Linked DNA regions of Blastopirellula sediminis. The protein of the gene in region 1 binds, or shares a complex with, the protein of each later gene. Links are inferred from orthologs where the notes say so. Each region holds a gene or a part of one and is shown on either strand. Other genes may lie near its edges.

Region 1 (15,053 bases):
CCGGCAAAAGAAGGTGCTGGTCGCCGACGTTGAGCTAACCGACCTGCAAGAGAAGATCGCCGCCGTGCTGGAAAGCGGTTAACGAGAAAAGGGGAGCCGAAATTCGGCTCCCCTTCGTCATTCTGTCGATTTGACGTTGGCGGCGACTACTGGGCCAACGCGTCGTCGATCGATTTCTTCAGTTCGGCGACGATGTCGACCTGGAATTCTTCATCCGGGATGCCATGTTCGTCGCAGATCTTCTTGGTTTCGGCAACGAACTCTTTCAGCTCATCGTCGGAGACGTTCGATTTGATTTCCCAGTTTCCTTCCGGGCCCCGTTCGGCGATCTTTTCCATGGCCGGATCGAGGTTGTCCATGGTGATCGTCTTGTCAAACAAACCATGGGCGGCGCGGTCGAGCTGCTTCTTGGCGTCCGCCTTTTCTTCTTCCGACAGCCCCGAGTTCTTCAGGTAGGTCGATTCGACGACGATCACCGGAATCGCCGAGATGACCGGCGATTCGCCGATGTTCTCGAAGATCTTGCCGAGCTGTTCGTCGCTGATTTCGCCCGACTTGTAGCCCGACGCGATCCGGTCGATCTGCTCCTTCATGCCGATCTTCTGGTCTTCCGGCAGTTCCGACTCGTCGATGGCCTGCGTGACGACGCTGGCGAACAGCCCAACCCCGAGCGACTTGATGTTCGACATGATGTAGTAGCCAACGCCGCAGGCGATGACGACCATCAGAATGATGGCCACCAAGCAGCCGAGCAATACTTTCGGTACGGCGCTACCGCCGCTTTTTTGAGGTGCGTTTCCTGTCGCCATGTTGCTTCTCCCTGAAGTCTTTGTTTTGTGGGGGGGCGGATTGGACTATCGATCAGTTCGTCAGAAGGGACGAAATCTTTCCGACAATTCTCAAATCATAGCACTTTATTGGGGAGCGGTTGAAGCGGACCGAGGTGCGATTTTTCCGAATTTGTCATATTGGGCCGCGATCTCCGTTTGGGAGAGGACGTCTTTATGGATGTAGATGCCGTATCGCGCGGTCACGCTTTCGCCTTTCTTCAGGGTCTGCGGCCGCTCGTGCGAAAAGCACGCGCCCATCCATCCATCATCACGCACATGAAACGGTGCGGTCGGGTCGGCGTTGTCGGCGGCGCTCATCAACGTGATGCCGGCCAACTCATCGCGCGCTGCTGCGCCACTATAGTCGACCCAGTTTGCGCGTTTTCGGAACGCTTCTTTTTCGTCGCGTTCGCCGGCTGAGTTGAGGATGCGTCCGCCGCCATCTTTCACGCCGATCGTCTTCGCCATTCGTACGCCGACCAGACCGAACGGCGTGTCGCCGAGCGTCACTTCGGGCTGCTGAGCGGTCAGCACGCTTTTCAAATCAAGGAGCCACTCGTTCTCTTCAAGCGGATAGAAGGTCATCGTGCGGGTTTCAGTCAGCAGCGTAGCGCCGTTGGATGAGTCGATCCAGTTGGCGACGATTTCGATCGTCGCGTGATCGTCTCCATCTTCATATCTGTTGATTTTCATGCATTGGATCCGTCCTTTACCGGCGTCTCCCCAAAAGTCGACGCCGCTCACGTCATGATGCGAGATCCAGATCGAGTTGTGGTGGCTGTGGCCGTTAGGATCGTGCGGATGTCCCATCCGGGTCAACCGATTGCCTGCCGGGCTGATCACCGGATAGAGAAACGGACGATGCAGATCGCGGCCGAAGTGGAAGCGGGTGATCTCACGACCCGCAACCTGGACCGACGCTTGATCGTACGGAAGGGGAATGATCTGCACGCGCGGGATCGGTTTCGGACGTAGCGGCGGCTCTTCAGCGCGGAGCGAAGTGATCAAACAGGTCGACGACACGAGTAGAGCGAGCAGAAGGCGCGACATGGCAGGAACTCGGCGGGCTTGAGGAAGGGAGAAGAGGCGCTTCCAGAATACCCGTGCCCGCGGCGAATCGCAAATTTACGAAAAAACGCCGCTTGGAGATCCAAGCGGCGCTCGTGGTTCGAACTCTAGCGCGAAAGGCGTTAGTCGAAGTTGTATTCGATCTTCAGGATCTTCAATTCGTACGCGCCCTTGGGAGCTTGAATCTCGACGACATCGCCCACTTTGTGACCAAGCAGGCTTTGGGCCATCGGGCTGTCGATGAGGATCTTGTTGTTCATGAAGTCCTCTTCGCCGTTGCCGACCAAGGTGTAGGTCTCTTCTTCATCGAGATCGAGATCTTCGACCGTGATCGTGGCGAAAAAGCCGACGGTCGTTTGATCAATCGACGCAGGATCGATGATGTAGGCGCGGGAGAGTTTCGACTTGATCGCGTTGATCTTCGCTTGGATCATTCCTTGCGATTCGCGAGCGCCGTGATACTCGGCGTTTTCTTTGAGGTCGCCTTCTTCACGCGCGGCGGCGACTTTTTCGGTGATGCGAGGCATCTCGACCGTTTCGAGATGTTCGAGATCCGCCTTGAGCTTTTCAAAGCCTTTTCTCGACATCGGATTGCGATCTGCCATGCTCGACATTGGAACTCTCCCGCAGCTGAAAAAAAAATGCGACCCTCCAGGAAGGATGGTCGCCGATCGATTCAAGTTTTCCCCATTATCGGTAGTCCAGCGTGAAGTGTAAAGAGAGCTTCACGATATCGCTGGGAAGCCCAGTTTAGGGCATTCGCTACCGAAAGGGCCCTATTCTCCAGGCTTAAGGTAGAGCATGGCTCCACAAGAGGAGCAGTAGACGATCCGCCCCATGAGCAAGTCTTGATACGCCTGGGGTCGCATCGAGACGTAACACTGACCGCATTCTTCGCCGTCGACCATCGCCAGGGCGTCTTCGCCACGGGCCTTGGTCAAACGTTGGTAGTCGGCGCGAACGTCAGCCGGCAGCTTCTTCTCGACTTCGGCGAGTTCGGCTTGAGCGACTGCGACTTCACCTTCCAGCACTTCCCGTTCGGCGTCGGCGGCGTCCTGAACTTTCTTCAGTTCCGCTTCGGCGGCAGCGATGTTCAGCTTTTCGCTTTCGGCTTGCGTGTTGAGCTGGTCGATCTTCTCGAGCGCTTCCAAGATCTCATCCGCCAAGACGCTGTTGGCCATCTCGGCCGCCGCAATCTGATCTTTGAGAATCTGGTACTCTTCGTTCGTCTTGGCCGCGTTCAACTTCCCTTGCGTGTTGACGATCTTCGCTTCGCTTTCTTTCAGCTGCAGCTGTTTGCGATCGGCCGTCATTTTGGTCTTTTGAGTCGCGTCTTTGGTCGCCGCCAAATTGGCTTCGATCGCCGCCAGCTTTTGGCGGGACATCGAGACTCTCGCCGGTCCCCGCGCGAGTCGCGTACGGAGTTCCGAGAGTTGCTGGTGAATGCGATGGAGTCGCGCCAGCGTTTCGCCAAACTCTTTACCTGCCGTCATCGACGGAAACCTCTCTCGGGAAATGAAATCACTTCACTAATGTTAACATTCCCCCCGAAGTCCGAATACCAGAGCGCATGAAAAAGGCCGCCCGGCGAACCAGGCGGCAATTCGTAGTTTTCGGTTTCCAGCGGGGGGAGACTCCGCGAATTAGTCGGCGGCGGCGCCGGCCAAAAAGCCTTCCAGCTGCTGGCTGCGAACCGGGTGTTGCAGCTTGCGAACCGCTTTGGCCTCGATTTGGCGAACGCGTTCGCGGGTCACTTTGAAAATGCGGCCCACTTCTTCGAGGGTGTAGGTATAGCCGTCCCCCAGACCGTAGCGAAGTTTGATGATTTCTCGTTCGCGATAGGTCAAGGTTTTCAAAAGTCCTTGAATTCGGTCACGGAGAATCTGGTTGGTGGCGCTGCGGATCGGCGTTTCTTCGTGGCTATCTTCGATGAACTCGCCGAAGCTACTGTCTTCGCTCTCGCCGATCGGACGATCAAGGCTGACCGGTTGGCGGCCGATGTCCATCACGCGGCGAACTTCTTCGATGTCGATCTCGGCGCGACGCGCGATTTCGTCCATGGTCGGTTCGCGACGGAGCTCTTGCAGCAGACGCTTCTGGACGTTTCGCAGTTTCGACAGGACGTCGATCATGTGGACCGGGATGCGAATGGTGCGAGCCTGATCGGCGATTGCGCGGGTGATCGCCTGGCGAATCCACCACGTCGCGTAGGTCGAGAACTTGAAACCGCGGCGATATTCGTACTTGTCGACCGCACGCATCAGGCCGGTGTTTCCTTCCTGAATCAGGTCGAGGAAGCTCAGACCGCGATTGCGATATTTCTTGGCGATCGAGACGACCAGACGCAAGTTGCCGCTCGACAGTTCGCGCTTCACCTTTTCGTATTCGTCAAACTGGCGACGATAACGTTCGCAGCGTTGACGCAGACCGCGCGGGCTTTCCAGCGTCAGGATCATCAGGTCGCGCAGTTCTTGTCGCAGGTTGGCGCGTTCGTCCTTGCAGGCCGATTGATCTTCGATCACGTCGAGACGACGACGGATTTGCTCCATCCGCGACGCGAAGTCTTCCAGCTGCTTCATGACCGGCAGCACGCGACGCGTACGCAGGCTCATCTCTTCGACCAGCTGCAAGCACTTTTGACGACGACGCATGAAGCGACGCTTGGCGGCGTTACGATCTTCGCGCGAGGTCGACTTGCGGAGCAGGATCTTGAAGTCGCGCTGGTTTTGTTCCAGCAGGTGATTGAGCGTCTTCAGGTTGTGCGGCATGCGGGCCTGGATCTGCTCTTTGGTCAGCTGTTCGGTCAGCGAGACCTTGATGGTCCGGTCGAACGGCAGTTCGCCGCGATGAACCTTGGTCAGAATCTCGACGGTCGTTCGCATCGCGAAGTCGCAAGCCAGGACCGAGCGGCGGAATTGCTTGCGGGTCACTTCGATCTTCTTGGCCAACGCGATTTCCTGCTCGCGGGAGAGCAACGGAATCGAGGCCATCTGCGAGAGATACATCCGGATCGGATCGTCGTTCGACTTCGAGATTTCCTCGGGAACGAAGCAATCGGTTCCTTCTTCGTCTTCCAGCGCTTCGCGAAATTCTTGGGCCGACGGAGCACGCGAGGTGGGAGCGTCGTCAAACTCTTCTTCCGGAGCGGTCGTGACCAGCTCGATCCCCTTGTGTTCCAGTTCGGTCAGAAGCTTGTCGAGCTTCTCCGGAGTGGACGCCTCGTCGGGGAGGTAGTTGTTGACTTCGTCGTAGGTGAGATAACCCTGGGTCTTGCCGCGCTCGATGAGCGCAATCAAATCCTGATCACAGAATTCCACGTGAAAAGCCTCCTTGCCTTTCAAGTTCATCAGGTTGTAAGCCGTCGAAAGAGCGTGCGGGCGCCGATTCAACAGCAGTGCGTCGACAGTTCTACCCGTCCGTGGGAGAAACGATTCCCTGTCGACTTCGTTGACGTTCGATCATTTGTTGCAGGAGATCCATTTCGTCCTGCCCATGCATCGTTTTGTCATCGAGAGCGGCAACGTTGTTGCGATGCTCTCGTTCTTCAAAGCGGCGTTGGTAATCCGCGATGAATGATTTCAGCAGCGTTTCGGGATCGGTGATATTCTTCGCCGCCGCTTGCTCGTCGAGTTCCACCAACAAGCCTTTGAGCGACTCTGATTCGATTCCGGAAAGCAATTGATTGAATTCCACCGGCGAGCCGTCCTGGCACGCAGTGATAAATGTCTGGTAAAGCCGGCGAGCCGGTTCGCTGCTCATCTCGTCGACGCCCACTTCATCGGCCGCCAACAAGGTGAGATCAGGCTGACAGGCCAACACTTCGAGCAAGTTCCGGTCGTACGGATCCAATTCCGCGGCCCGAACTTTCACATCTTCGTCGGACGGCGCGGCCGAGCGATCCGGCGCGGCGTTGGTCGCACGACGAAGCGACGAAAGTCGCTTACGCAGCTCTTGCTCATCGACTTCAAATTTGCGAGCCAAACGGCTCAAAAACTGATGTTCTCGCAAGCGAACTTCCGAGCCGGCGCCATCCTGCAGTCGTGGGGCTCGCGCCATCGTCGACAGCAGGCTTTCCAGCGCTTCGTTCGCCTTGTGCAGATCGCGGCGAACGTCGACTCCGGCGGTCGTGATCCGCAATTTGTGCTCCAGCGCGTCGACCGCCGTGTCCAAGGCGGCGTGAAACGCGTCAACGCCGCGCTGCTGGACGAAGTCGCACGGATCCAACTGATCGGGAAGCGTAACGATTCGCAGGTCCGCTTGTTCTGATACGAAAAGTTCGAGGATATCGTTCGTGCGGCGCTGTCCCGCTTCGTCCCCGTCGAGCAGCAGATAGATGCGATCGGCGTAGCGACGGAGGAGATGAATGTGACGTTGGCCGAGGGCCGTACCAAGGACCGCGATGACGTTGCGAACGCCCGCTTGCTGCAAGGCGATCACGTCGGTGTAGCCTTCGACGACGATGGCCGAACGAGATTCGACGATCGCGTCTCGCGCCAGATCGAGGGCGTAAAGGTTATCGCTCTTCGAGAAGAGCTTCGTTTCGGGGGAATTGACGTACTTGGCCGCTTTCGGATCGTTGTTGCCCGGCAGAATGCGTCCGCCAAAGCCGATCGTTCGTCCCTGCACGTCATGAATCGGGAAGATCACGCGTCCCTTGAAGCGATCGTACGGCTTGCCGGAGGTGCTGCTGCGGCCGATCAGGCCCGTTTTTTCGAGCACGGCGGCGGAGAACTCGGTCGAGCGCGCCTGGTCGACCAGCCATTGCCATTGATCGGGGGCGTAACCCAAATGGAAGCGATTCACCGAATCTTGCGAAATGCCGCGATCGTGGAAATAACGTCGCGCGGCGTCCGCATCGGGAGAATGTGCGAGATATTTTTGGAACAGTCGTTCCGCCCACGCGGTCGCGGCGAACAACGTTCGCTTGTCGTTGGGAGATCCCGGCTGAACCGGCGCCGCTTTGCTGAGCGAAATGTTGGCGCGATCGGCCAGCAGTTCGAGCGCTTCGCGGAAATCGATCCCTTCGCGACGCATGACGAAGCTAAAGACGTCTCCGCCGATGCCGCAGACCCAACAGCGCCAAGATTGGCGTTCTGGGTTGACCTGCAAACTTGGGCGAGAGTCATTGTGCCACGGGCAGAGGGCGACGTAGATGCGACCCTGGCGCGTCAGCGGCAGGTAACCGCCCAGCACATCCGCAATATCGGATGCCTGGCGTACTTGCTCGCGTGAGTCGTCCAGTGTCACGGTGAATTCCCTTTCGGTGGTCCGAGGAAAAAAGTCCTCAGAGTTCGGCTGCGATTGTGGTTCGTCTTCGAGTCAGCTCCTTGCTGGCTCAAAAGCGACGTAAGTCGGTCGCCGTCTTCGCCTTCCATGGCGAGTGGGAGCAATTTATGCTTTTTGGCGATTCCGAGTCAAGTTCATCAAAGCGGCTGCCGACAGGTTTTTTGCCGGAGATTGCCGATTGCTCTTAAGTCTATTGTCCAGCACAATTTGGAAAGAACAAGACCTACGCGGAAACCACGGAACGGATGATGGCGCCAAAGTTTTTTCCCCCCGCCGATTCGGCTGATGAGCAAGGACTCGTCATGATCGGCGGCGATTTATCGGCCGAGCGGCTGCTAGACGCGTACGCTCACGGGATTTTCCCCTGGCCGATGTGGGACGATTGGCTGCCGATGACCTGGTTTTCGCTCGATCCGCGGGCAATTATCGAGCTGAACGGACTGCATGTCTCGCATCGCTTGGCCCGAACCATGCGGAGCGGACAGTTTACCGCGACCTGCGATCGCGCCTTCCCGGAAGTGATGCGGGGCTGCTCGCGCCGCCGCAAAAGTGGAGATGGGACCTGGATTACCCCCCACATGTTCAAAGCTTTCTGCAATCTGTACGAAGAGGGGCACGCACATAGCGTCGAAGTGTGGCAAGGGGAAGAATTGGCCGGTGGGATCTATGGCGTCGGCATCGGCGGAGCGTTCGCCGGCGAATCGATGTTCCACAAAGTCACCGACGCGTCAAAGGTCGCGCTGGCGACGCTGGTCGCCCATCTCAATCTACGCGGCTATCAACTGTTCGACATTCAGCAGTGGACCCCGCATACCGGACGGATGGGAGCGAAAGAGATTCCCCGTCGCGTCTATCTGAAGCGACTCGCCGAAGCGATCCGCCAACCGGTGACGTTTGGGGAAGAGTTGGAATGCGCGGTGACCGACGTTCCGCAGATCCTGGCGAATCTGGAATAATCAAACACTAGCCCGCAGCGCAAGCGAGGGAATGCGGCGTCCATGTAATGAGGAATGTCGAAGCTCGAGTGACGAAGTTTCTTCCATTCGACACTCTGGTTTCGACATTCGTCAGTTAGCCGAACGCATTCCCTCGCTTGCGCTGCGGGCTAGTGTTGCGGCTTATGACATCATCCGTCGGCGAAGCAGATCGAGAACTTGTTTCGCTGCTCGCGGGCGATGGATCTCGGGATGTCCCAGCGTTTGCGACGATTCGCTGACCACACCCTTCGCGTCAGCGACGGCGAAGCTATAGGCGCCGCTCTCGTCGATTGGGCCGATTGCTAAACCGTAGTCGGTACCGAACTCTTCCCGTACTTTGCTGGCCGCCTGTTCGACAACGGCCGTCTCACCAACGGACGCTTCACCGGCGTAGACGCTAAGCGCTTGCAAACTCGGCGTGATTCGTCCTCCGGCGAAAGAGGCATTAGCGGCCGGCGATTCGGTGAGCGACAAAGCGATCAACCCGGCGGTCGCCGATTCGCAGCAAGCGACCGTCTGACCGGCGGCTGTTAACATGCGGCCGACGGCGTCTTGCAGTTCGTCGCCGGTTTCTCCGAAGACGAGCGGCCCCAGAATCGTACGGATCTCATCAAGCGTCGGCTGCGCCTGGGCCAGGCACTCGACGTCATCTTTGCCATTGGTAGTGACGCGCAGCGTAATAGTCGCTTGGTGAACGGTGATGCCGACCTGCGGCTCGCGGCCGCGGCGGATCATATCGGGCAGCATCTCTTCCAGTCGACTTTCGCCGACGCCGAAGCACTTCAGCTCATAGTGACGAATCAAATTGGCCGGCGCCGCCGACGTTCCGCCGATCGCCCCTTTCACCGTCTGCGTCCACATCTCTTTCAGTTCGATCGGCACCCCGGGAAGGGCGAAGAGGCGAACGGTGCGGCCGTTGCGTTCTAAGGTGAGGTCAATACCGGGAGCGGTGCCGTTCGGGTTCGGCACGACCTGGCAGCCAGCCGGGAACATCGCCTGAACGCGGTTTCGCTCTGGCATGGTGACGCCGCGTGATGCAAATCGCCGCTCGATATGGGCCAGGCTTTCGGGGTCCAACTCCAGCGGGCGATCAAAGGCGAGCGAGAAGGCTTCGCGGGTCAGGTCGTCGGCCGTCGGACCCAAACCGCCGCTGACGACGACAATGTCGGCCCGGTCGGCGGCGATCTTCAGGCAGTCGACCAGCGAATCGAGTTCGTCGGCGGCGGTGGTATGAAAACCGACGGCGATGCCGAGATTGCCTAGCTCCTGGCTAAGCCACTGCGAGTTAGTATCGAGACGTTGACCGCTGGTAAGTTCGTCGCCGATCGCCACGATTTCTGCGCGCATGCTGGGGAAGGTCCAAAAGGGCTGGTGGTGTGTGGGGTAGAACAAGTTTCGGTCAGCGGCCCAGTTCTGACAAGTCGCCGTCAAGCGGATCGCGCTAGCTTTCGTGCGCGAAGCGGCGGAGAGAGAAGGGGCGCAATCGCGCCAATAGAGGATTCGTCCAAGGTTGGGCGGCTGCCCCGAACCGCCCAACCTAAGAGCGAAACCGCGACTCGCTTTCGTGAAATCCGCATCCAGCGGATCCCGGCGTCGCCTGAATCTTTCAGGCCCCAGGCGAAAACAAATCGCTATTTTTTCTTATCGCTGGTCAAAGCGAAGTGAGCCTCGTCGGTCCCATAGTCGGGGACGTCGAAGGTCAGCTCTTTACCTCTCCAGTAGCGTGCGGGGAGGTATTCCTTGACGAGAACCAACTCGGGGTTGGCCTCGTCTCGGACTTCTCCGCAAATCGAAACCGAATGAGTACCGATGACGGCGCCTTGCTTGCCATGCGGAGTCGCCAATTGATAGTTGCCGTTTTCGTCGGTAATGCAGTACGAAATCGGCCCGACGATCGCGCTCTTGCCGTCCCCTTGCGGAGAGAAGATGACTCGCGCGGTCGCCAGCGGCTGGCCGTCGAGCGTCACTTGTCCCGAGACCGGCACGCACGCGAACGGATCTCGGCCGCAGCCGGCCAGGCTCGCCGCCAATAACACCAGGCTGCAAACGCCCGCCTTGGAGTAGGACGACGTGGTGGGGTATTTCAACGCTGGCATTACCATTCTCCTACCACTTCGCCATCGGCTCGTCGCGCCAAAGCGGCGACCGTTTCCCAACTGGTGTTCTCGCTGAGGAAATGAACCGAACCGTCGACCAGGGTTACGTTGACGCCGCCGACATGTTGACTGCTCGCGACATCTTGCACTAGCGATTTGCCGGTCGGCAAATTGATCGGACGTGTCGTCGCGGTCGTCGCCGAACTCGCAAAGGAGCAGTGGTTGTGTTGGAACGATCCGCCGGTGGCGATCTTCGGTGCGCCGATCCAGATCGCGCCGCCAGACGGACTGCTGCTGGTCAGCGACGACTTGCGAACGCCGTCTCGCTCCGACAGGTAGATCGTGTTCGACGTACCGTCGGTAAAGTCGCGGAAGCGGAAGCTGGTGTGCAGCGCCGAAGCGCCGTTGCCATAGGAACCGCCAGTGGGACGAGCCAGACCGGTGCCGTGGTTGGCGACGTAGTTCGACTTCGCCATTCGCTGGTCGTCCGGAAGACCGCCGCGCGGCAAATAGAATCCGTCGTAGTAATAAGGATTCAGCGACGGGCTCGGATCAGACGGGCACTCGTAAGCCGAGATCGAAACTTGCGCGTTAGGCGCCGACCAAACTGGAATCGATTCCAGCGCGTCGTGCAGTCCGTTCTGTTCCATGAAAGGAAGAATGAACGTTCCCCAGCCGTAACCGTTGGCCCATTTGCTGAAGGGAAACCACGACGAAGTTGCGCCAGTGGTGGCGGACGAATCGGGATGCAACAAGCCCGGCGGGAAGACTTGATGGGTATCGTGATAGTTGTGCAGGGCCAGACCCATCTGCTTCATGTTGTTGGTGCAGCTCATACGACGAGCCGCTTCGCGGGCCTGTTGGACGGCCGGCAAAAGGAGCGCAATAAGTACGCCGATAATCGCAATCACGACTAATAGTTCGACCAGCGTAAAGCCGAAGCGTTTGCGCCGGGGAGTCGCTAGGACCTGAATCGCCATAGAAGATTCTCCAGTAACGGTAAGGATAAAAGTTCTCGGCGGGGCTTGAGCCAAAGGTAAAAAAGGGGATGGCATGTTTGGGGGCTCAAGTGCACGTAAAACGTTTTGGAATTGCTGAAATGATCCTAAATTTTGGTGACATTGGAACCGCAAACTGCGAATTATGCGGACTGCCGAACGTTAACTGCGCGGTTCCACGAACTCGCTCATAATCGTGCTTCCGTACAAGGGATACTCAACCCGTAAACGCCAACATTGGTAGTCGCTAAGATCGAATCCGGAGTGGTCGGCGACGTGGCGGACCATCTCCGGGTAGTCGGGGAATTCTTTAATCGCCGGCGGCGGACCTTGGCCGAGACATTCGAAGTCCATTCGGCAGGGCAACGTCCGCTCGATGCCTGGCGGCGCAGCGCGATCGCTGGCTGAACTGCCGACCATGGCCGACGCCTGGGCGATCCAGTCGTCGGCGAAGCCCGGCTCAATGAATTCATCCGCAATGTAAACCTTCACCGGCAGGTCGATATGGAGCCGCGTTGCGAATTGACCTTCGCGACCTGCCGGATGCGGAATGTTGTAGTAGCGCGTTCCAAAGTAGTGCGACGATTCGCCGGTAGCGCCGATCGCGCCGTTCAGCAGGTTGCCGTAGATCCAACCAGATTCGCCGTGGATCATTTCGCACTGTGCGTCGCGCGAAGTGCAGAAGTCAGAGAGACGGTACCCGTCGATCTCTTCATTGCCGTAAACGTTCGTTCGCTCGATGTTCGAGTGGTAACTGACCCCATCTTCCAATTGTCGAAAGACGCGCGATTGATAGATGTTGATCCGCTCCGTTTCTCGCAGCAAACGCAGATTGGAGACGCCGCCGATGCAGATCGCTTCGACCTTATCGGGATCGCTGGCCAGGCGTCGCACAAACGAACTGCGCAATAGCAGTCCCGCTTGTACGCCCAGCATGTGGCTCATTCCGCGAAAGACGTTGCGGCGGTGCTGCAACTCTTTGGCGTGCCATTGCTCTCCTTTGCCGGCGGCGGAGACCATGGTGTTAAAACAGACGCGATCGCCGGCATGCCGCGCGACGAGCGATTCAAACTGCTCATGCGCGGCCAACAGCGGCGTAGTAAGGTCGGAGCTAACGCCTAGCGACTGGGCGCCTTGCACAAAGCGTTCGATCGAAACTCGGGAGGGAACGTTGGCGGCGTTTTCCAGCGGATCGGTCGACTCGGCTACTTTCACCAACTGCCAGGCGAGCGTCCGATCAAGACCGAGCATCCGTTCCAAGTCGCCGGACTTCTTGATTCCGCCCAATGCTCGCATCACCCCCGCCAACGGTTGCTGCAACCGCTCCAGAATCTGGGCCGATTCGGAGAGGAAGTCGGGCGACTTTTTGGGGCTGGCGGCTTTCACGACGTTGACTTTGGAAGCTAGACGTTCATCGGATGAAGGATTGGCGATACTCGGTTCGTACTACGGCGTCGGCGATTTCTCTTGGTCGTATTGCTTGCGGATTGACAGCAGTTCAGGAACGAACTTCTTGTCTTCGGGACGCAGGAAATAGGGGTCCGCCATCTTTCCAGCGGGATCAATCAGCGCAAATCGAGGGAAGCCTTTCAGTTGATAGTCAGCGAAGAATTGCCGCGACTTCGCATCGTTGACCCGTAACAAGACGCCTCCCAATCCACGCTCTTTGACGAATTCGCGCCATGTCTCGTGCGCGTCGTCGTAGTCGCAGTTCATCGAAACGATGACGATTCCCGAGTCGGCCAGTTCTTCTTCCGCTTTGTGGAGGTACGGAAACTGCTTGATGCAGGGTCCGCACGCCATGTTCCAAAAGTCGAGCAGGACGAATTTGCCGCGCAGATCCGTGAGCGAAACCAGCTTGCCGTTAACGTCTTCAAACGCAAACTCCGCCGCCGGTTGGCCGACCGCGATCGTAGCGTATGACGCTTCGAGCTCCTCGAATTCCTTCACGATGCGCTCCCAGTTGGCGCGATCGCGCTCGCCGCTCACAAATCGCTCCAGCGGCAGCAGACGTGGTCGCCAAGGAGTGCGAAACCAGCGCCGCATGTTCATCTCGTGGTCGAGGAGGAAGACGACGAACTTGCTCTGCATCCACGCGTCGCTACCCCACGTTACGCGCGCCGTTTCCAGATGGTCGGCGTCGGCGAAGAGTCCCGCCTCGGCGAACGCGGCCGTTAGCGCGAGATATTGGTACTGCCATTCGATTTGACCGGCGAAGGCGCCGCTTCGCGGTGGATTGGCGTAGATCGCTTGCAGCTGTTGCAAATAGGGGGCTCCACCTTCCGCTTCGAGCGCTTTCAGTCGGTTGTAGGCTAGGCCGCGCTGAGCGATTTCGAGGATCAATTGGCGAAACGCCTCAGGAGTCGCTTCCTCGTCGGCGCCCACTTTCAGATCTTCTTGCAGATGGGCGAGGAACGACGCGGCACGCTCCGAATCGCCGCTTTGATTTTTGAGGATAAGTTCCATCCGCAGGAGCGGCATCTGCTTCAACACGATGGAGTTCTCGAGGGCAAGGTCGCCGGTATGCTCCACTTTTCCGCTGGCGACTTCTACGGCCAGCTTCGCCGCCGGCTCCAGATAGATCGGCAGCGTCGCAATTCGCTTGCGACCATCGAAAAAGACGAGCTCCTGCACCATCGGCTGCGGAATCGTCGCTTGCAACTCAAAGCTTCCCGCGGCGCCGGCGTCGCTTTGGGCGAACGGCATCGGGACCGACATGGTCGGCGAACAGAGCAGGACATGCGTGAACGGCTTGGAAAGGCTGCCGGAAATATGAACCGGCTCTGGTTCCGCGGCGAAGCCAGTCGCTTCCATCGTGAGGAGCCCGTAAAGAAAGGCGAACCACAGGGACGTACGGAACAGAAGGGTCGGCATAGCCAGGACTCGAGTTTTCAGGAAGAGAGCGGCGATCGACCCTGGAGGGAATCGAGCCGTGGGAAGCTCAAAAGCGTATCCAGCTCCGCAGAGCGTTGGGCTCAATATCTGTTTTTAAAAACAACTTGTAAATACGCGATTCAAGAAATTGTTCCCCTTTTTTCTGAGAGATCGGGCGGTACGGCTAGAGGGAAGACGCTTCTCCTCAAAGGTCCGATAGCTGCGCGATTTACGGCATCGAACAGCTCTCGGACGTCGGTGCGGCTCACCGCCGTGGGAATGTGTTGAAGCGAGATCGGCCGCTTGTGGATCCCAAAGAGGAGGTAAAGTCGCGTGTGATCTCCCAGGCTTGCCTGCTTCGCCGTCACTCCCAACCGGCAAAGCTTCGCGAGGCGGTAGGATGCTCCGTCCTTCTGGGGAAAGAGAACGTTTGGGCGCTAATTTCGTTTTCTACGCTCTGGTCGGCTGCCGAAGTTAACCCCAAGCGACCATGACGAACCGACCTGACTCTCTCCGCAAGCGACCGGCATGAAGTCACTGATTGAGGAAATCCAAGCTGGCGGCGATGCGCGACGCGCGTTCGATGCGGCGGTCGCACGCGTGAAGGACGACCTGCCGTCTCTCTTAAACAGCTTGCAGCATGGGGAGTCGCTCGATCTGATCGACACCCTGCGGACGCTTCAGCCTGATCCGATGACCGAAGGTTTGACGGCGCCGATGCGAGCTTGCCGGCAAGGTTGTTCGGCCTGTTGTTTCACGGTTGCGATCGACGTCACGCCGGTCGAAGCGATCGCCGCCGCCGAGTACATCCAGCAGTGCCTCTCAACGGCCCAGGTCGACGCGATCCGCGACCGTCTTAAAAAGCTCTCGATGCGCCGCGCGATGATGACTCGCGAGGAGACGCAAACCAAACGCCTCGGTTGC
Region 2 (15,012 bases), on another replicon or contig:
ACGGCGGTATCGAATTGCTGCTGATCCAATCGGTTGATCACCTGGGCAAGCAAGGGGACGTCGTTGAAGTCCGTCCGGGCTACGCCAACAACTACCTGATCCCGCAAGGTCTGGCCACGATCGCCACCCCGCACCACAAGCGGATGGTCGAAAAGCACCGCGCTAAGCTGCTCGAAATCGAAAAGTCGCGATTGGCCGGTCTCCGCGCGATCGCCGACCTGCTCAACCGCCAGAGCGTCACGATCGAAGCCAACGCCAACGACGAAGGCCACCTCTACGGCAGCGTTGGTCCGGCCGACATCGTCTCGGCTTTGAAGGAACAGAACTTCACGATCACCGCCGATCAGGTTCGCCTGGAAGGTCCGCTGAAGGAACTCGGTCTCTACACGGTCAAGATTCACCTGCACGCCGAAATCGAATCGGAACTCAAAGTGTGGGTTGTTCCGACCGTCACCGGCGACGAATAATTGCATCGCAGGGGCGATTGTCCGCGATCCGTCGATCCGCAAAAGCGATTCTCAAGAGCCGTCCCCAACAGGACGGCTCTTTTTTTCGACAGGTTATTCACGCCGCGATTTTCGCCGCGGCGCGTTGCGGCGGTTCGACTTACGGCGCGACTTTGCGGCTTGAGGTCGCCGCTCGATTGCCGCCCAACATCGCCCAAGTATGATTGATCCCGCGGCGAATGGCCGCGCCGGATCGACCGCTAATCAGGGAAGGTGCTCATGAAGACGAAATTCAAACGCGTCGATAAGGCGGACCGCGAACAGCAGCCGACGAGCGAGATCTTCGATCGGCAGCCGCCGTGCAATCTGGAAGCGGAAATGGGGGTGCTCGGCAGCATCTTCCTGCTCCCTGACTGCGCCGACGAAGTGGTGATGATCGTCCGGCCTGACGACTTCTACGACGAGGCGAACAAGAAGCTGTACGAACATATGGTTCGTCTGCACGACAGCGGTCGCAAGGTCGACCTGACGCTGTTGGCCGAGCAGCTGAAAGCGGACGGCGACTTCGAGTTCATCGGAGGCGCCGCCTATCTGGCCCGCGTGCTGAACAGCGTTCCGAACGCCGCCCACGCCGAGCACTATGCCCAGATCGTCGCCGCCAAAGCGATCAATCGCAATCTGATCGGCGCCGCGACCGACATCCTCCGCGACGCCTACGAGGAAAACGACAAGTCGGACCGCCTGGTGAGCCGGGCGGAAGAAAAGATTTTCGCGATTACGGACACCCGTAGTTCGAACTCGATGTCGAGCATGAGCGACATCGTCACCGCGTCGATGGAACGTATCGACGCGCGTCTTCGCGGCGAACATCTGGAAGACGGCGTTGCGACCGGCTACACCGATTTGGACGGCATGACCGGCGGCTTCCATGGTTCAGAGCTTTTGATTCTCGCGGCTCGTCCGTCGATGGGTAAAACGGCGTTCGCGATGAACATCGCCGAAAACGTCGCCGTCCACGACAAGACGCCGGTGCTGTTCATCAGCCTCGAAATGGGGGCGATCGAACTTTGCGATCGTTTGCTCTGCTCGGTCGCCAAGGTGAACGGTCACCGCCTGCGTAACGGAACGATCTCGGCCGACGACCGTCGCCGCCTGGTCGAGAAGTCGGCCCTGGTCGCCGAATCGCCCCTATTCGTCGACGACTCCCCCTCGCGTACGGTTTCGCAGATCGCGGCCGGCGCCCGACGCATCAAGCGTCGTCATGGTCGTCTGGGGATGATCGTGATCGACTACTTGCAGCTGATCGAGCCCGATAACTCCAATGACCCCCGTCAGGAACAAGTGGCGAAGATCGCCCGCCGTTTGAAGGGGATGGCGCGTGAAATGGACGTGCCGATCTTGTGTCTGGCCCAGCTGAACCGCCAGGCGGAAGCTTCGAAGGACAACCGACCGAAGCTCAGCCACCTCCGCGAATCGGGCGCTATCGAACAAGACGCCGACGTTGTGATGTTCGTACACCGTGAAGAGTACTATCATCATGGAGAGGAGCGCGATCAGTTCGCCGGTAAGGCCGAGATCATTATCGCCAAACAGCGTAACGGTCCGGTCGGCGAAGTTCAGCTGACTTGGCTCCGCGACTTTACCCGCTTTGAAAACGCGTTCGAGCGCGAGCCGGACGACTTCTCAGCCTTTAACGGCGGGGGCGAGTTTTAAAGCGGACTGCATCGGCAAAGGCGAACGAAGAGCGCCGGCATGGATCAGATCCTCGGATTCAAGGTTTGGGACCACGAAGAAAAGTGTCCCTATTTGGCGGGACGCCGCGCACGGCTTCCCCTCTATTATCCCTTGTCCGCGATGTCTGGCGCTGATGTCGATCTCGCCCTCTCGCAAGGTGCGCGTCGTGCCGGCATCTATCTCTATCATGTCTGCTGCCGCGCCTGTCGGGCATGCGAACCAATTCGGTTGGACGTGAAGAAGTTTGAGCCGCGTCGGCGGCATCGTCGCGTGCTAGCAAAAGGGGACGCCGTACTGAGGACGGTCGTCGGCGCTCCGATCGCGGATGAGGAGCATGCGCGGATCTACAACCTGCACAAAGAAGGACGCGGTCTTTCTGACGACGGTCAGGCGGCGATTAACGCTCATCAGTACGGCGAGTTCCTGGTCGAGTCGTGTTGCGAGACGGTTGAGTTCGGCTACTACCTGGAAGAGCGACTCGTGGCGGCGGCGACCGCCGATTTAGGGGATGACTCGCTATCAGCTGTCTATTGCTGCTATGACCCGAACGAGAGCGATTTGTCGCTGGGAACTTACTCGGTTCTCAAACAGTGGGAATTCTGTCGCGAGACCGACCGACGCTATCTGTACCTCGGCTTCTACATCGCCGAGTCGCCCCACATGAGCTACAAAGCGTCGTTTTTGCCCCACCAGCGGCGGATTGCTGGGGTCTGGACCGAGTTCGCCAGCAGCTAGCACCTGGCGGCGTAAATCGATCTGAACCGATTTGCCAGACCTCGCGTAACGTATCGCGTTGCTGACAGTTGCGCAAACAAGGCCGAATCCGTCTTGCCGTAGCGTCGCTCATTCAGTATCTCTACCCAACCGCTTACATAGGCTAGTCGCCTATCGCCGCGCACGGATCGCGCGACGGGCCAGAATTCAAGGACGATATTGTGCTAAATTGCCGCCAAATAGCTGCGTTCGCACTCGGTTTCGGGTGCGGTCTTTCGCTCCTCGTTGCGAGTAGCGAAACCAGTCTCGCCCAAGGTTTTGATCCTGCGAACATCGATCCGGCGATGTTGACGCCGGTCCCGGCCGAACCGGGCGCGATTCCAACGCGACCGCAGATCGTCGATTTGCGGATCACCGGCAACAACCACACGCAAGAAGCGAAGATTCGCTCGATGATTCGTTCGCGAGCCGATCGCGAGTTCGATCCGGAAATGATTCAGTCCGACGTACGCAAGTTGGCCGAGTCCGGGCTTTTCAAAGACGTCAAGATTCTGACGCAACAGTCGGCGCAAGGGGTCGTCGTCACTTTCCAAGTGTTCGAACGTCCCTCGATCCAATACGTGAAATTCATCGGCAACGAGTCGGCGACCGACAAAGCGCTGCTGAAAAAATCGGGACTGGAAGTTGGCGGCGCGCTCAATCGCTTTGTTGTCGAAGACGCGCGACGACGCGTGGAAGAATATTACCGCACGCGCGGTCATGGGATGGCTTCGGTGACGATCGTCGAAGGGTTGGACGCCGACGCCAACGGCGTCGCGTTCATGGTTCATGAAGGACCGCTGGCGCGAGTCCTTTCGACCAGCTTCGTCGGCAACTCGATTTCGTCCGATGGTCGTCTGAAGACCCAGGTCAAATCGAAGCCCGGTTTCCTCTGGTACGTGCGCGGCAAAGTCGACATGGATCAGGTCGAAGCGGACGTCGAAGCGTTGACGTCTTACTATCGCGGTCTCGGTTACTTCCAAGCCCAGGTCAATCGGATCATGGAGTACACCGAGTCGGGGTTGTGGGTGAACATCACCTTCGTCGTCGACGAAGGGATGCGCTATGAAGTCCGCAACGTCGCCTTCGTGGGACAAACCAAATTCAACGAAGAGCAACTCGCCACGCAAGTGAAGCTGACCGAGGGGCAGTTCTTCGATCAGAAGAAGATGAACTCCGACCTCGCGGCCCTGACCGACTTGTACGGAGCCCAAGGTTACATTCACGCTGACGTACAGGCCGAACCTCGCTTCCTGGAAGAGCCGGGCCAGATTGACCTGGTCTACGACATTCGGGAAGGGGAGCAGTATCGCGTCGGTCGCATCGACGTGAAGATCGACGGCGAATATCCGCATACGCAACGCGACGTCGTGCTGAACCGCCTGGACCTGGTTCCGGGCGACATCATCGACATTCGCAAGATTCGCGACAGCGAACGACGACTGGTCTCGTCGCAGCTGTTCGTCAACGAACCGCATCGCGGAATCAAACCGACGATTCAGGTGAAACCGCCGGAAGTCAGCGACATCGCCGACAAACGGGGTGACGCTTCCGATCCGACTTATCGAGGACAAAGTCCTGAAGCTGCGACGCCGCCTGCGTACTATGGCCAACCGGTTCAGTACCAGCAGCCGACGTACAACCAACAGCCGAGTCAGTATCAGCAGCCGCAAGTTCCGGCTGTTCAGATGGGAACTCAGGTCGCTCCACCCGACTTCCGTCCGTCTCGGTACTCGGCTCCTGCCGCTGCGCCTTGGTAACCTTGAAGCCTGCGACATTGATATAGGCGACCTCCCCCCGGTCGAGAAGGATTCCTTCGTGAGATATAGCTGGAAACTCACAAGCCTGACGATGCTTACCGCCGTCTTTGCGGCGGTCGGCTGCACCACTCCAGGTGCGCAGGTCGCGGCGATACCGTCAACGTTTTCGACTGGGCCGACTACGGATCAATCGATCGTCGCTGCGGGCAAGCCGCCGATCGTTCGCGCTCAGGACGCCGCTTTGGCGACCGACGATGGCGCCAATCGCCAATCGTCGCCGGGCAATGACAATCAATACCGCAATGGAATGCCCGCTTCGGGCGAGCCGATCAAGCAGGTGCAGTACACCGCTCCGCCGCTGCCGCAAGCTCCGGTCGCCGGTCAAACCACCGCGCCGGCCGCTACCGCCTATCCGCAGTCGACCGTCGTCGGCGGCGCTCCTTACAATCCCAACGCCTACGATCAAGCGGTCTCCAACGGTTACGTTCAACAGCAAACGTTGCCGCCGCCGGCTTCGGTCGCTCCGCTAGGCCGTCCTTTCGGCGGCGCCCCGATCTACAATCCGCCCCTTGGCCCGGATGCGATCGTCGGTCCCGATCCGGTCTACGATCCGAGTCGCCAACCGTTTTTGCCGGGGCGAACGGCCGACATTTTGGTCAACGCGCAAGAAGCTCAAACCGGTCGGTTCCAGTTCGGCGTCGGCGTGAACTCGGACGCGGGCGTGACCGGCTCGATCGTCGTCGACGAACGCAACTTCGACTATGCGGCGGTTCCGACCAGTTGGGATGACGTCTGGAACGGACGGGCGTTCCGCGGGGCAGGGCAGGGGTTCCGCTTGGAAGCTCTTCCCGGTACGCAGGTGCAGCGCTACATGGCGACCTTCACCGAGCCGTATCTGTTCCGCACCAACATCAGCATGAACTTGAGCGCTTACTACTTCGACCGCATTTATCGCGACTGGAATGAAAACCGCGTCGGCGGTCGAGTCGGCCTTGGCTACCGCTTGACGCCGGACTTATCGATCGGCGCCAACCTCCGAATGGAAAACGTCGACATCTCGGATCCCCGTTTGAACACCTCGCCATCGTTGAACGCGGCGCTCGGCAGCCATGACCTGTTCAGCGGCCAGTTGACGATTACGCACGACACGCGCGATCAGCCGTTCGCGCCAACCGAAGGTCACTTGATCGAAATGAGTTTCGAGCAAGCGTTCGGCGATTACAACTTCCCGCGTGCTGAAGTCGACATGCGTCGCTACTTCCTGCTGCGCGAACGTGCGGACGGTTCGGGGCGACATACGCTCGGCTTGTCGGCTCGTGCAGGTTTCTCCGGCTCGAATACGCCGATCTTCGAGAACTACTTTGCGGGCGGTTACTCGACGCTGCGCGGTTTCGACTTCCGCGGCGTCGGTCCGGTCGAAGGGGGCGTTTACACCGGCGGTCCGTTCCGCGTGCTGGGATCGGTCGAATACCTCTTCCCGATTACGGCGGACGACATGTTGAAAGGGGTGATTTTCACCGACGTCGGTACCGTCCAAGAATCGACGAAGCTGGTCTGGGATGAATTCGACGTGGCGCCTGGTTTCGGTCTTCGCATTTCGGTTCCGGCGTTGGGTCAGGCTCCAATCGCGCTCGACTTTGCGTTCCCGGTTAACAAGGCTGACAGCGACCGCACGCAGGTCTTCAGCTTCTTCATTGGTTACGCTCGCTAGTCGTCAGTTGAGAGACGGCTAGTAGGTGCGCCACTCGAAGTATTCTCGATGGTAACCGGTATGCCCGGTCCACGTGTCGCGCGCTGAGCACGCGCCGAAATATCCGTAACTGTAGGCAGGCGTGCTGACCGAGTAGCCGTACCCATGGTAGTAGTGCCCATAGTACGGGGCCGCGTTCGACTTCTGCGGCGTCAGAATCAGGTACGAAGGGGGAGCGGCCTGGCCAATCGCCGCCATAGCGAGGCAAAGCGTCAGGGATGCCAGCAGTGTACGAATCATGGAACGTGGCCTTACAGCAATGAGAATCGTCGCCCCGAGTGCGACTCCTCTCTAGCATCGGCATTTGCGTCCCACTCGGCTGACCGCTGATCCTCCCGTCGCCCCGTTTTTCGACGGTCTGTTAGGGTGGTAACGGTCTTGCCGGTTATGCCGGCGAGGGTTACTCGAGGCCGAGTCCGATCTCGTAGGCCTCCTCCGCATTCAGAACCAGGTCGTTCCGCTCAAAGATCCGGACAAGCGCTTGTTTGTGGATCTTCATTTTGGTTCCACCGACGCCGATCGCGCCGTAGCAGATTCTCCCATCGCGCTCCTTCGCTTTGTCCATCGGATCGACCCCTTCGATGCCGACAGGCGGAGCGGCGTTCAGGTCGATCATGACCTTCAGATCGCTCGCCTGGCTGAGCGTCTGTTGGCTGGCCAGTTGAACGTTCGCCGCGCCGGCTGCGATCACAACCGCCGCCCCATCCAGCGCGGTCGTCAGACTAGCGTCATCACTTACCGCATACGGCACGAACGTTCCCTCGCCAACGTCCTCTTGCAGCGCATCGCAAACGGCAGTCGCCTTGTCGAGTTTTCGTGAAGCGATGCGGACACGCGCTCCTTGTCTCGCCAGCAGACGAGCCGCACGTTGCCCGACAGGTCCGGTTCCGGCGAGAACGAGCGTTTCGGCGCCGGCCAACTCCAGATGGCGTCCAGCAGCGATAACTGCAGCGGCCGCCGTCGTGTTGGCGCCGTTCGGATCAAACAGAATCGAAACTCGCATGGGACCGAAGAAGCTGCCGACCGCCGCTTTGAGCAGGCTTTCGGCCTTCGTCACGTCGCTGCCGCCGATGAAGATCGCCGAGTTCTTCAGCTCCGCTGGGGAACGCGTGAAGATCAGTCCATAGACGAGATCGCGTACCTGCGAAGCGCTGACGGCGCCGTGGCGAAAGAGTTGATCGACGCCGGAGTCGACGGCGACGACGCTGTCAAACGTGCTGATTTGCGGGTCGGGATCGAGCTGCAACAGGATTTTAGCGGTTGGCATGCGAGGAACTCTTGGGGCGAAAAAAAGAAAACCGCCCTGGTGGGGACGGTTTTCGGAAGTTATCGAAAGAGCGAAAGCGCCGTCGGCAGCTTAGAAGCCGCGGAACGGGTGAGCCGCTTTTTCTTTGCCGGCCAGAACTTCGTCGATGGTCGGCTTGGCGGTCATCGCGTTGACGATCGCCTGTTTGGTCGCTTCGTAGTTGTAGTCGAAGATCTTCTTGTCGTCGGCCGCTTCCCAGTGGATGAAGACGCCGCAGACGATGACCAGGTCTTCGCACTGATCCTTCGGGATGACGCCGGCTTCGACCGCATCGGCGACCGCTTTGGCGACGGCGGCTTGAGCCGGACCGAACATCTGGGTCGCTTGCTTGGCGCCCTTGATGGTGACCTTGGTGATCGTGACCGTCGCCGGTTTGACCAGCAGGTTCGGTTCGAGCACGGCGAGCAGGTTCGAGTGACCGGCGGTTTGGGTCGCCAGTGCGCTGGCGAACGCGGCGCCGACGGGACCGGTCTTGGAACCGATCAAGAGATCAATGTGGGCGATTTCGTTGCCATCGCCGGCGAGCGCTTCGCCAATGAACATCGACATGCGTAGTTTCTCCCGAAAGTGAAGATTGGATGGAGCGTCCCGAAGTGGGCGCCGCTTCGAGGAAAGGCGTTGGGGGGCGGCGTCCCTGGCAGCGCATCTTCGCGAAATCAGAGCGCGAAAAGCATCGGGTCGGGGCCATTGCCGTAGAGCAAAACTTATCAAACCCCCACGCGATTGCAACCATGGAAGACTCTCCCCCCTTGATGCGCAAAGAAAAGACCGCCGCGAGGCACAAAGCCGCGCGGCGGTCGGAGCAAGGCAGGACACGAGAAAGGCGGGGCGGTGAACGCTACTTCACCAGTTTCAGGGGACGGGCGCCAGCAACCTGGCGGAAGATTTCGGTGAGGTCTTCGGAATACTCCGCAACGGATTGGCCGCCGGGAACGTTGAAATGGACGCCATCAGTGATCCGGGCGACTTCGTCCATCAGGGCGGTGTCGGCTCCGGCGCCAAGGCTGATCGTGATGATCTTAAAGCCTTGATCTTTACAGAGATACGCTTCGTCGATGACGTACTGTTTCGCAGCGGTGCTGTTCACGCCGCCGTTGACCCAGTTCGCCTGACCGTCCGTCAGCAGGACCATCATCTTGACCGAGCCTTCGCGGCCACGGGCCTGCAATTCCTCACGGCCAGTGGTCATGCCGCCGCCGATGTTGGTGTAGTTGTGGTAGTGGCCTGCTTGTCGTTGACGAGTTTGAGACATGATGAACCCGAGGTTTTCGGTCAACGTCGATTCGAGCAGACCGTTTCCATTCGGAGCGTTGTAAACCGCCAGACCGACCCGGTCGCGTCCATCCCCTTCTTGCATAAAGTGAATGAACAGGTCGACCGAGTTTTTCACCGCAGTGATCGGGTGAGCGCTGGCCTTCCACAGGTCAGGCGTCGCATCGGAGGAGTACCGTTTTTCCAGCAAGTAATTGATCCAGCTCATGTAGCCGAATTTATAGCGGTAGCCGGCGTCGTTATTTTGACCCGTACCGAGGCAGTAGTTGAGGTAGTCGTTCCAGCTTCCTTGCGGATAGGGATAGGCGACGTTATCCAGGGCCAGGGCTTTGCGAATCGTCGCGAGGCGATTGCCGTCAAAGTCAAACGAGTGGACCTGGTCCGAGTTGTCGGCGTTTTTGCCGCTGGTGATCCAGACGTAGCGGATTTCCTGGTTCGGGCTGGCCGTATAGGAAGTGGCGCCGCTGGGATAGTAGTTGTAGGTCGATCCACCGCTGGTTCGCACGGTGACTTTGCTGATCGCTTTGTCCGACGTAACCACCGCCGATGGGCCGCGGTAGGTGACCGAGGTTCGGGCTTGACCGTCCGAAATCGGTGCGGTACCAGTGGCCTTTGCGTATGCCGGATCAAACGTCAGGTTCCCGTAAACCGGGTAGCCGAGATCGGCGTACATCTGCTGCGAGTTGGTGTAGATGTGTTCCAAGCCCAAGCGGCCGATCGATTTGAACTCGCTGTCGTCGTTCATCGAGCCCGAAAGGTCGAGCACCAGCATGATGTCGCGGTTTTGATAGGTGGCGATCGATTCGGCGGTAATATCAAACGAATCGCGTCCCAGCAGATGCCCGAAGAAGAAGGGCATGTTTTGGTAGGTCATCCGGACGCTGACGGTGGTTGGGCCCTCTTCGACTGATTCCACTCGTTGCGTCGACGAATTCCATTGACCCAGCGACAGTTCCAAGCCGTCGCCATATTTAGAGAGGAATAGATCGACGTTGGCGGCGGTGTCCCCGTCCGTAAACTCTTTCCACTGCAGACCGACCGGATTGTGAGTCAGGTACTCGTGCACTTTCGCCGTGGCGACGTCTTCCCCTTCAATCAACGTTCCGGCGCCGGCCAGTGCGGCGGCGTCGACCGAACGCTGCAATTGCGATTGCATGGTGAACATGTAGCCGACGTCGACGCTAAGCGCGATGAACCCCATCATCACGATCATCAACACGGCGGACAGCACGACGATCACACCGCGTCTTAGCGCGGGACGTACTGCGATTGGTTTTTCTCGATCACGGCGACGCGACGACATTTCGACTCTCCTGGTAGTTGGGCAAATGAGCGCAGCTGCCGACCTTTGGGCGCTGACGCGGTTATCATGGACAAATTGGTGGGGAGAGATTTTGCTACGAACCGCCTCGTGCGGAATCGTCGCGATATGGCAGCGTTTGGCCGAAGCCATCCGCATCAATGGGAATCGTGAAAAGTTCAGTCGAAATGGAAATAGTGTGTCCTTGCCCAATGGAAACCATAGCTTGAGATTTTCTTGCGGGTCGGCTCTCAGAAAAAAAATCGCAAAAATCGGTCTGAACCTCCCATGAGTCCCCCTCCCCTCCCCCCGCGAATCGCCGTCGTCGGCTGCAGTTGTCGCGCCGCGGTCGCCTGTTTACGTCGGAGCGGGATCTCGGCCGTCGCCGCCGATCAATTCGCCGACGCCGATCTGCGGCGGATGGCCCCTGCAACGCAGCTAAGTCGTTTTCCCAGCGACATTCCCGTTTGGTTGGCCGACTCCGATGCGACGCATTGGATTTACGTCGGCGGGCTTGAGAATCATCCCGATGTTCTTGCCGCCGCAGCCCAGATTCGCCCGCTGTTGGGCGTCCCCTCCCCTGCTCTGCCGCCGATTCGCGATCCCCTGCTCTTACAGCAAACGCTCCGCTCCGCAGGCTTCCTTTTTCCCGAGACGGTGACCGCGCCGCCGCGTGCGGGACGTTGGCTCATCAAGCCGCGCAGATCGGCCGGCGGCTTGAATATCCGCCGCTTTACGGAGCCTGCGGATAACGAAGAAGTCGTCTATCAGCGTTTTATTCCGGGACGATCGTACGGAGCGGCGTTCGTCGCAATCGACGGTCAGGCCCGGTTTTTAGGGGCGACGCGGCAACTGATCGGGCGAAAATGGGGAGCGCCGCAACCGTTTCAATATGCCGGATCGATTGGGCCGATCCCATTGCCTGATAACGTGCAGGAAACGCTCCAGCGTCTGGCTGAATTCCTGCTCGCATCGACGCAACTGCAAGGACTATTCGGCATCGACTTTGTCCTGCACGCCGATCAGCTCTGGATGCTGGAGATCAATCCGCGGTTTACAGCGGCGATGGAACTGCTGCCGGTCGACTTGATGCGGCTCCATCTATCGGCCTGGCTTCCAGAATGGCGAGGCGAAAACGCAACGCCCGCGTCTTCCGCCGACCAGGTACGCGGAAAGTTGTTTGTTTACGCTCCCAATGACTTCGTTTGGAGCGAAACGCTGGAGCAAGCGATTCGTGACTCGAACCTAGCGATCGCCGACATTCCTATGCCTGGCTCCCCGATGGTCCGGTCCGGGCCGATCCTCACTCTTCTCAGTTCCGGTGAGACGCCAGGCGCCGTCGCTTCGCAGCTACGCCACGGAAGAAGCCAACTTCGCGATCGAGTCGCACTGCTCCGCTGACCAGAATCAGGCTTTGATAAAATTTTGGAAGAAAAAATAAGCACAGAAAAGGATTTTTCTGGATTCATTCGTCCTTTGCGTGATATTCTGTGGGCGTCTAACTCCCTTTGTCATTCTCATCTACTTCTGTAGGGGTGTTTTATGCAGGGTCGCAGATATCGATTTGGCTTTACCTTGGTAGAGCTATTAGTGGTGATCGCCATCATCGGCGTGCTGATCGCATTGTTGCTCCCCGCGGTGCAGCAGGCCCGCGAAGCGGCCCGGCGTTCAAGCTGTACCAATAACATGCGTCAGCTGGGATTAGCCCTTCACAACTTCCACGACACCTACCTCCGCTTTCCGCCCGGCAGTTCGGATGACAAACGCCCGTTCGGCCAGCGCGATACCGGCGGCGGATATGGTCCCTCTTGGCTGGTCTTTCTGTTGCCAGGCGTCGAGCAAAACAATCTGCACGACAAATTCCAATTCAACATGGGGAACTCCGGCTGGGGAAACGTGAACAACGTCGACGCGATGAAGGGCGCCAAGATCGAAACCTACGTTTGCCCTTCGGCCCCGTTTGAAGCGGTCGCCAACAATCCCGGCGCTTTCACTCCTGGAGTGACCGGCGACGTCACTTCGCCAACTTACGTCGGCATCTCTGGTGCAATCAACGGCCTGATCACCGGCTATACCGAATCGCGAACTAACAGCGGCGCTTCCGGCGTCGAAGGTTGCTGTTCCGGCGGGATCGTCAGCGGCGGCGGGATGCTGTTTCCATTTGGCAAACTAACGATGGCGTCGGTTCAAGACGGAACGAGCAACGTCGCGATCGTCGGCGAGCATGGGGACTATATGACCACCAAAGACAACTCGAAGAAGACTTGGCGCGGTGGTCAGCCGCATGGCTTTTTCATTGGCGGACATGGCGACAACAACGATCGCAAGCCGCCGAATTACTTTCCCGGCAGCGACGCTCGCACCTTCAATCAAACGACGGTTCGCTACAAGCTGAATCAAAAGACCGGTTGGGACAACGGCGACGGCACTTGCATGTCGACCGGCGTTTGCAACAACTTCGGCAATAACATCCCGCTCAATAGCGCCCATCCCGGCGGCTTGATGATGTTGTACGTCGACGGTTCGGTTCACTTCACCGCAGAAACGATAACGCTGCAGGAATTAGCGAAGATCGTGACCCGCGATGACGGTCAGGTTCTTGCCGGATCGTAACGACCGAAGGAATTGACGACGAACGCATTCATCTGGGGAACATTCCGTATGCACAGCAAACAATATGCGGCGACTGCGACCATCGCCGCTTTGATTTTGGTCGTATCTGCAATTGGGTGTACGCCGGCCGGACAGGCCAAAGTGCCGATTCAAGGAGTCGTGACGCTCGACGGGACTCCACTTCCCGACGGCTCGATTTACTTGCGACGGACCGACGGAGAGTTCTTCAGCGTCGATATCGCCGACGGCAAATTCAGCGGCGAAGCGATGCCCGGCGAGTACCGCATCGAGATCTCGGCGATTCGGGAAGAAAAGCCCGATCCGACTGCCGTGGCGATGTACGGCGCTGACGCACCGAAGCGGCAGATGAATTACATCCCGGCGAAATACAACTCCGATTCGACCCTCTCGGCGAAGGTGGGCGACAGCGGCGCAGGCGATTTGAAATTTGAGCTTTCGTCGAACTAGCGATTTCGTTTCCGCTCTTTGGCGGCGGCCATCGCCGCTTCCAGATCGGCGGGGGTCGGTTTCCAGTCTCGTCCGGCCAACTGCGGCTGGAAGTCGTCGCACCCGGCGAGATGGGCGATCGCCCGCGTCGCTTGCTCCATCAGCTCTTGCGGCGTGCCGGTCGACGAGTCGATCGGCTCCCCCACTTTGACGATCACATGCGCCGGCATCAAAAAGGGACTTGCCGGCGACCGGTCGTACGGCGCCCCTTCGATATAGATCGGCACGATCGGGACGCCGGCATGTTGGGCGATCATCGCCGCGCCGGGGCGAAAGGGAAGCATCAATTGGTCGGTCATGTTGATCCGACCTTCCGGCAGCACGCCGACCAGTTCGCCGGCGTTCAGGAGGTCAATCGCGGCCCGAATCGCCTTGGTGTCCCGTCCGCCGCGACTCGTCCCGATAGCGCCTGATTGGCGCAAAAACCACGCCAGGGCTGGATGTTCGACGAACTCTTTGGCAACCATCCAGTGGACGACGCGATGCGCGGCGACTTGAATAAAGAAGGGATCGGCGCTGCTACGATGGTTAGCGATTAGAACGGCGCCTTGGCCGATCGGAATCGGCAGATCTGGCGGAATCGACGTGCGCCACCAAACGCGAGCCAGAACAATGTTCAAGCAAGCCAGGATGTAGCGCGGAAACGTGTAAACGCGCCGCGACCAATTGGCCAGCCACCAGAGGGTCGGAATCGCCAAGAGCGCCGTCAGAAAAATCGCTGAGATGATGTCGCGTGACAACGCGGCGTTCCAATTTGAATCAGGGACAGGGAACCGAAGATGCAAATAGGAATTGTGAGCGATACTCACGGTCAGGTCGAGTTCACTCGGGCCGCGATTCGAATGTTGGAGTCATTTGAGGTCGAACAGGTGATCCACTGCGGCGACATCGGCAGCAACGCGATCGTCGATCTTTTCGCCCCCTGGCCGACCCATTACGTGGTCGGAAACGTCGATTTCGACCACGCAGGACTCCAGGCCGCGATCAAAACCGCCGGGCAAACTTTTCATGGAATGTTTGGGCAATTGAGCCTGGGAGAGCGGAAGATCGCATTCCTGCATGGTCATGACGAAGCGCGACTCGCCGCGACGATCAACTCCGGCGCGTACGATCTGGTCTGCCATGGTCACACGCATCAGGCGACCAACTACCTCGTCGGCCAAACCCGCGTCTTGAATCCGGGCGCTCTTTACCGCGCCAGCCGTCATACGATCGCGATCGTCGACTTGCCGTCGCTAGAGATCAGCATCGTCCCGGTTTAGACACGAACAACTGGCGCCATGCTCTTGCGGCGTCTTCGCCGGCTTGAAACATGTCTTCGCCCTAACGTGGCGCCTAAAACTAACTCCGAGCCCGGGCAAGCTGCGCTTCACGCTGCAGCGCCTGGCGAACGCCGACGTAAGTCTGCTGACCTTTCATACAGGCAGCACGAAACGCCTCGGGACGGCTAACCCCGCTCAAGCGGAAAGTCTCGACTTCGTCGAGATAGAAGATCATGTCGCCGGCATGGTACCAGGCCTGGCCCGGCAGAACTTCGATTTCGATCCGGTTGAAGCGATCGAGATCGACCC

Evidence for each region.
Region 2: the proteins of dnaG (region 1) and dnaB are in contact, whole or in part, in a crystal structure (PDB 2R6A), measured with the Geobacillus stearothermophilus proteins. The link is inferred for Blastopirellula sediminis from one-to-one orthologs. Residues at the interface, in WP_049624496.1 of Geobacillus stearothermophilus: Lys456, Leu457, Leu458, Pro459, Ala460, Asn463, Ala464, Leu467, Leu535, Leu536, Ile537, Ala538, Gln544, Glu545, Asp548, Tyr549, His552; in WP_033016901.1 of Geobacillus stearothermophilus: Ser13, Glu15, Ala16, Gln18, Glu91, Leu92, Asp94, Ala95, Val96, Pro97, Thr98, Ala99, Ala100, Asn101, Tyr104, Tyr105, Ile108.

Annotation. Positions count from the first base shown.
Region 1 is NZ_JAJKFT010000002.1:125,975-141,027, forward strand. Bases 4,727-7,593 are described here. They hold dnaG (DNA primase), read right to left. Parts: upstream 7,146-7,593; coding sequence 5,307-7,145; downstream 4,727-5,306. Other genes in these bases: LOC68_RS01215 (sigma-70 family RNA polymerase sigma factor), read right to left, coding at 4,727-5,215; aat (leucyl/phenylalanyl-tRNA--protein transferase), read left to right, coding at 7,433-7,593. In the rest of the region: DUF167 domain-containing protein, read left to right, coding at 1-82; hypothetical protein, read right to left, coding at 147-809; DUF6807 domain-containing protein, read right to left, coding at 915-1,880; transcription elongation factor GreA, read right to left, coding at 2,021-2,503; zinc ribbon domain-containing protein, read right to left, coding at 2,675-3,391; more of sigma-70 family RNA polymerase sigma factor, read right to left, coding at 3,542-4,726; more of aat, read left to right, coding at 7,594-8,140; CinA family nicotinamide mononucleotide deamidase-related protein, read right to left, coding at 8,303-9,508; DUF4198 domain-containing protein, read right to left, coding at 9,793-10,257; DUF1559 domain-containing protein, read right to left, coding at 10,257-11,237; hypothetical protein, read right to left, coding at 11,418-12,641; TlpA family protein disulfide reductase, read right to left, coding at 12,702-14,129; YkgJ family cysteine cluster protein, read left to right, coding at 14,658-15,053. UniProt on the Escherichia coli protein: RNA polymerase that catalyzes the synthesis of short RNA molecules used as primers for DNA polymerase during DNA replication.
Region 2 is NZ_JAJKFT010000010.1:95,268-110,279, reverse strand. What follows is about bases 117-2,942. They hold dnaB (replicative DNA helicase), read left to right. Parts: upstream 117-725; coding sequence 726-2,159; downstream 2,160-2,942. Other genes in these bases: LOC68_RS11880 (arginyltransferase), read left to right, coding at 2,199-2,915; rplI (50S ribosomal protein L9), read left to right, coding at 117-467. Also shown: more of rplI, read left to right, coding at 1-116; BamA/OMP85 family outer membrane protein, read left to right, coding at 3,239-4,693; BamA/OMP85 family outer membrane protein, read left to right, coding at 4,752-6,404; hypothetical protein, read right to left, coding at 6,423-6,683; NADP-dependent methylenetetrahydromethanopterin/methylenetetrahydrofolate dehydrogenase, read right to left, coding at 6,844-7,710; fae (formaldehyde-activating enzyme), read right to left, coding at 7,801-8,298; pilus assembly protein TadG-related protein, read right to left, coding at 8,588-10,324; ATP-grasp domain-containing protein, read left to right, coding at 10,610-11,722; DUF1559 domain-containing protein, read left to right, coding at 11,864-12,934; hypothetical protein, read left to right, coding at 12,983-13,402; lysophospholipid acyltransferase family protein, read right to left, coding at 13,399-14,181; YfcE family phosphodiesterase, read left to right, coding at 14,221-14,703; PH domain-containing protein, read right to left, coding at 14,783-15,012. UniProt on the Escherichia coli protein: The main replicative DNA helicase, it participates in initiation and elongation during chromosome replication. Travels ahead of the DNA replisome, separating dsDNA into templates for DNA synthesis.